Linked DNA regions of Desulfovibrio desulfuricans. The protein of the gene in region 1 interacts with the protein of each later gene in a pairwise test. Links are inferred from orthologs where the notes say so. Each region holds a gene or a part of one and is shown in the gene's direction. Other genes may lie near its edges. The genes, in order: acpP and NE637_RS08495.

Evidence for each region.
Region 2: the proteins of acpP (region 1) and NE637_RS08495 interact in binary tests that used the Escherichia coli proteins (3 or more experiments, as listed by UniProt). The link is inferred for Desulfovibrio desulfuricans from one-to-one orthologs.

Annotation. Positions count from the first base shown.
Region 1 is NZ_JANFYZ010000002.1:208,949-211,997, reverse strand. What follows is about bases 1-2,725. They hold acpP (acyl carrier protein), read left to right. Parts: upstream 1-1,108; coding sequence 1,109-1,342; downstream 1,343-2,725. Other genes in these bases: fabF (beta-ketoacyl-ACP synthase II), read left to right, coding at 1,404-2,651; fabG (3-oxoacyl-[acyl-carrier-protein] reductase), read left to right, coding at 275-1,039; NE637_RS03635 (beta-ketoacyl-ACP synthase III), read left to right, coding at 1-109. In the rest of the region: glyA (serine hydroxymethyltransferase), read left to right, coding at 2,744-3,049. UniProt on the Escherichia coli protein: Carrier of the growing fatty acid chain in fatty acid biosynthesis.
Region 2 is NZ_JANFYZ010000005.1:233,623-236,714, forward strand. Bases 305-3,072 are described here. They hold NE637_RS08495 (acyl-CoA thioesterase), read left to right. Parts: upstream 305-1,379; coding sequence 1,380-1,766; downstream 1,767-3,072. Other genes in these bases: NE637_RS08490 (MltA domain-containing protein), read right to left, coding at 305-1,280; NE637_RS08500 (hypothetical protein), read right to left, coding at 1,883-2,614; NE637_RS08505 (elongation factor G), read left to right, coding at 2,838-3,072. Also shown: more of NE637_RS08490, read right to left, coding at 177-304; more of NE637_RS08505, read left to right, coding at 3,073-3,092.

The DNA of each region.
Region 1 (3,049 bases):
GGCACTGAGCGAAGCTCGTGCCCAAGGCCGCATCCGCCCCGGCAGCCGCGTTCTTATGACGGCTTTTGGCGCAGGCCTTACCTGGGGCGCCGCATTGTTACGCTTTTGAGGCAATGCGCCTGCGGGATTGCCCCGCAGCACAGCGCCATGTATACTGAATTTCAGTCAGGCCAGGCCGTAAGCCGGGCAGCGCCGCTGCAAAATTAACGCAAAAAGGCGATCCACGGGATACGGTCTCCTTTTTTTACAGGACTCAGACAAAGGCGATACAAGCATGAGCACAGCGCAATCCTCCCCTGCAGCCGGACTGCCGACAGCCCTGGTTACCGGCGGTTCGCGCGGCATTGGCCGGGCCATTGCCCAAACCCTTGCCCGTGACGGCTTTCAGGTATTTCTCACCTACGTCAGCAAACCCGAAGAAGCGGAAAAAGTCGCTGCCGACATCTGCGCAGCTGGCGGCAAGGCCCAGGCCTTTGCGCTTGATGTCAGCAACAGCGAGGCTGTGGCCACTTTTTTCGCCACCCAGATCAAGGACAAGGTTGATCTTGCGGTGCTGGTCAATAATGCCGGCATCACCAAGGACGGCGTTCTTATACGCATGAAGGACGAAGACTTCGACCGCGTTATTGCCGTCAACCTTCGCGGCGCGTTCGTCTGCACGCGCGAAGCCGCAAAAATCATGAGCAAGTCCCGCAAGGGGCGCATCGTTAATATTTCTTCCGTGGTGGGGCAGATGGGCAACGCGGGGCAGGCCAACTACGCTTCGGCCAAAGCCGCCCTCTTGGGGCTTACCAAGTCCTGCGCCAAAGAACTGGCCGCCCGCCAGATTACGGTTAACGCCGTAACGCCGGGTTTTATCGAAACGGACATGACCGCGACACTCAGTGACGACGTGCGGGCGAGCTACACAGACAGCATCCCGCTCAGACGCATGGGCAGCGCCGAAGATGTGGCAGAGGCCGTGGCTTTTCTTGCCTCGGACAAAGCGGCCTACATCACCGGGCAGGTGCTGGGAGTGAACGGCGGCATGTACTGCTAGGCATTTACTACGGAAGACACCCGGCCAGGGCCGGGGTTAAGCAGACCACTAATTTATCTGGAGGATACCATGTCTGACGTTACTGAAAAAGTTACAAAAATCATCATTGACCAACTCGGCGTGACCGCTGAAGAAGTGAAGCCCGAAGCTTCCTTCGTGGAAGACCTCGGCGCCGACTCCCTTGACCTGACCGAACTGATCATGGCCATGGAAGAAGAATTCGACATCGAAATCGCCGATGACGACGCCCAGAAGATCCTGAAAGTTCAGGATGCCATCAGCTACATCGAAAACAAGCAGTAATAGCGCTTGTTATAGTATATGCAGCGCGGGGGGGTCTGCCCCCCGCCTCAAAGGAGCATGCATGACCCGTCCCCGCGTAGTAATCACCGGCATAGGCGGCGTTACGCCCCTCGCCAATGATATTGAGAGCACCTGGAAAAAACTGCTCGCAGGCGAGTCGGGCATCGCGCCCATCACGCTTTTTGACGCCTCCGCCTACGATTCCCGCATTGCCGGTGAAGTGAAAAACTTTGTCGCCGAAGACTATATGCCCATGAAGCAGGCTCGGCGCATGGATCGCTTTACCCAGTTTGCAGTGGCCTCTGCCAAGATGCTGCTTGAAGACTCCAAGTACGAAATCACCGATGCCAACGCCTACGATACGGGCGTGATCCTCGGTATCGGCCTGGGCGGTCTGCACACCATCGAAACATACCACGCCAAGCTGCTGGAATCCGGCCCCCACAAAATTTCGCCCTTCATGATCCCCATGCTGATTTCCAACATGGGGCCGGGACAGATTTCCATCTTCACCGGCGCCAAGGGCTCGAACATCGTCACCACCACGGCCTGCGCCTCTGCCATCCACGCTCTTGGCACCGCCTACAGCGAAATGGTTCTGGGCCGCGCGACCGCAGTTATTTCCGGCGGTGTTGAAGCTACGGTTACGCCTCTGGGCGTGGCCGGATTTACGGCTCTCAAGGCCCTTTCCACGCAGTTCAACGATGAACCTGCCCGCGCATCCCGCCCCTTTGACGCGAATCGCGATGGCTTTGTCATCGGCGAAGGCGCTGGCCTGCTGCTGCTGGAAACGCTGGAATCCGCGCAGGCGCGCGGCGCAAAAATTTATGCGGAAATGGTGGGTTACGGCGCGTCTGGCGATGCCTACCACATGACCGCCCCCCGCGACGACGGCGAAGGCATGGCCCGCGCCATGCAGAACGCCCTGCGCGAAGCTGGCATTGATGCTTCGGCCATTGGTCACATCAATGCCCACGCCACGTCCACCATGCTGAACGACAGCACGGAAACCAAGGCCATCAAGACCGTTTTTGGCGCGCATGCCAAGAAGGTCAAGATTTCGGCCACCAAATCCATGACCGGGCACCTGCTCGGCGCGGCTGGCGGCATTGAATCCGTCTTCACGGCCCTTGCCCTGCATGACGAAATGCTGCCCGGCACCATTAACCTTGAAAACCCCGATCCCGCATGTGATCTCGATTACATGGCCGACGGCTCCAAGCACATCGCCTGCGAATACGCCATGTGCAACTCCTTCGGCTTTGGCGGCACCAACGCCAGCGTGATCTTCAAGAAGTGGCAACAGTAGCCGACAGTTTTTACTCGGCCTCTGCCCTCCCCGTTTGATAATCATCTGCCCGCCGTTGTGGCGGGCAGAACATTTCAAAAGGATGCGACGTCATGGACGAAATCCTGCTGCAAGACCCGGAACTGGCGCGAGCCATCACGCTTGAATCCGACCGTCAGATGAGCAAACTTGAGCTCATCGCTTCTGAAAACTTTGTTTCCCGCGCCGTGCGCGAAGCGCAAGGCAGCGTACTTACCCACAAGTACGCCGAAGGCTATCCCGGCAAGCGCTACTACGGCGGCTGCGAATATGTGGATATGGCCGAAACCCTGGCTCAGGATCGCGCCAAGCAGCTTTTCAACTGCGAATACGTGAACGTGCAGCCGCACTCCGGCTCGCAGGCCAACATGGCCGCCTAC
Region 2 (3,092 bases), on another replicon or contig:
TAAGATATGAAAGAATAATATCTGATAATAGAATAATAAAAATATGCGGTTTCAAAAAAACCGTGCAGACCAGAAAGGCCGAAGCGGGTTTCAATCGCTCCGGCCTCATATGCTTCTGAATTTTCAACCAAATCCGTCAGCATTGCTGCTGGCGGCAAAAGATATATTCGCCAGCCCTAACGCGCCAGCAGCACCCAGGCAGGCCCTTTGGCGTCCAGATGGCTTGCCACATAGTTGGCGCGCTGGTCGCCGCCGCAAAAGATATCTATGCGGTTACGCTTGATGGCCCCGCCCACGTCCTGTGCAAAGCCGATGCCGCGCAGGGGCATCTTGCCCTTGGTTTCATCCGGTATATTGACGCCGTAGGCCACAATGGAGCCGAGCGGGATAAACCCGCGATCCGTTGCAAGCGTCAGCCAGTCGTCCACCTGATAGCCCATGGCCCCGGTGGGGCCACGCATGCCGTATTTAAAGAAGACATAGCTCGGGTTATCATTGAGAATTTCGCGCACGCGGTCGGGATTGTTTTTGAACCACTCGCGCTGTTCAAAAATATCACCGCGCCTGAGCAGGCCTTTTTCGCGCATGATGCGCCCAGAGCTTTTGTATTTGTGCCCGTTCTGGCCCGCGTAGTTGACATAGGCCTGAGTGCCATCGTCAAAAATCAGGCGACCAGAACCCTGAATTTCAAGAAAAAATACGTCAACGGGGTCTGCGGCCCAGGCCAGTTCCAGCCCCTTGCCCGCGAGCACCTGCTTTTCTTCGATGGTGCGGCGGTCATAGTACTGCCCACGCTTGGCAACGACCTTGTTCAGATCCGGGGGCAGGCCATAGATGGCCTGGGTGTACCCCGGTTTGCGTGTGCGGCTGGCGGGGACGGCAGGCTCGTAGTAACCAGAATAGTTGATGCCGCCCGTCACTTCCGCCCAGCGGAAGTTTGCCAGCAGCAGTTCCGGTTCCTTGTCCAGCCGGGGCAAAAGTTCCTGCAAACGTTCAAGCGTACGCGACAGATCGCCCCACGTCACGGTCAGGCCGGGGCGTTGCACTGCGAGGGCGTCCTTGGGCTTGCTGTTGACGTAACGCAGCGACTTACGCACACTGGGGGCCATATCCTTCCAGCTTGTCAGATCCTGACTGGCAGGAATAAGATTGCTCACAAAAAATTCCGGGCTTTCAAACCCTACCGGCGGCAAGGTTCTTTCCACCACTGGCGGCGGGGCCTGCTTGGCGCAGGCAAACAAAGCCATTGTAACCGCCAGCAGTAGCAACAGGCGCAACATGCCGCCTGCACGGTTTGCAAATCCGCTGCAACAACGCCCGGAAAACGCGTAACAAGGAGCCGTTTCGTGCATGACCAATTTCCCACCCCTGATATTTGGATGCCGCACCGCGTGTCGTATGGAGAAACAGACACGATGGGCGTGCTTTATTATGCGGAATATCTGCATCTTTTCGAGCGGGCACGCAGCGAATACATTCGCCGTTGCGGCATGAGCTATGCGGAAGTTGAAAAGAAAGGCCTTATCCTGCCTGTGCGCGAGGCCCAGTGCCGTTACCGCTCATCCGCCCGCTATGATGATCTTGTACTTGTGCGCGCTGGCATAGCCGAATGGGCGCGCGCATCCCTGCGCTTTGTATATGAGATACGGAACGAGGACAAGACGAGACTTCTGGCCACGGGCATGACCCAGCACGCGCTGGTCAATCACGAAGGTCGCCCCGTTCCTGTGCCGGACTGGTTCCGTAATCTCACCTTTACGGAGTAACCGCCAGCTCTCTCCCCTGCCTGCGATGATGCCGCGTTATTCCACCGCATTTATGCCAGCGTGATCTGCCGCCGCAAAACCACATGCGGCGGCAGAAAAATATTTTGTCCAGGGCCTTAACGGTGCCTGCTCCCGGTGGGTCCGGGATTGGCTCGCAACTGCTTGCGCGCGGCACGGGCATCCTCCAGCCGCCGCAGCCTTTCGAGACGGCCCTCCTCCTCGTCATGCCGCACCACAGGCGGTCGCTTCTGCCGCACAGGTCGCGCGCTGCTGAAACGCCGCGCAAGATGCGGCAATTCAGGGGGCACATCGGCTGCGGGATCCCCAAGGGGGCAATACGGGGCGCTTGTGCTCTCACCTCCGCCAAGATGCATGGCCAGCCTGGCGCTGAGCGCGCGCATGAGCGGTACAAGGTCTGTATATTCCTCATTCAGGCCCAAACCGTTCAGGTGCCACCGCCCATGCCCATGGACCACCTTGCGCACCCCTTTAAGCTCCCGCTCGCGCATGTTCAGACTGATGCGCACCTCGCCCTCGGGCAAGTGCAGCACAAGGGCCTCGCCCCGCGCTTCGCCCTGCCCCTGGGCGAGAGACTCAAGCCGCATGCCGGGCGGATTGCCCGCCAGCCGCAAAAGGTCTTCCAGTCCGGCGCGGGCTACGCGCAGGTGTTCGCTGGAAGCCATATTTTTTTGATCTTCCTGAATTTTTTCTTCCATCTGGCGAATGCGCTCAAGGCATTGGGCGCGCTCATCCTCTAGCGTGGTCAAACCACGCTTCATCAGGCGCACGCAAAAAACCACAGCCGCCAAAAAAACCGCACCAGCGCCGGCCCATTCCCATAGCGCCATGGTCGCTCCCTCCGCCTGCTCCAATATATATCCGACCAACTGTCACAGCGGCGGCCTCTGCTGTCAAGCGTTAAGCCTTACATTAAAAGTCGCGGCCTCTTTCCTTTTTTGCGACAAGCCTGTAACGTGGGAACCAATAGCAGATGGAAGACTTGTTCCTTTCCCTAGTTTCGTTCACCAGGCCGCCAAGGGCGCGCCATATCGCTTACGAAGGGAGAAAACCATGCCTACTCCACTGGAAATGCAACGCACCTTCGCCATCGTCGGAACCGGCGGTTGCGGCAAAACATCCCTGGCAGAGATGCTTCTCTATAAGGCCGGGGCGGTGAATCGCCTGGGGGCTGTAGAAGACGGCACCACATGCCTTGACTACGAACCCGAAGAAACCCGCCGACGCGGCTCCGTTCAACCCTCCTGCGCCACATATCTCTGGAATAAAAACCGCCATTTCCTTCTGGATATCCCCGGTGACGGCAAC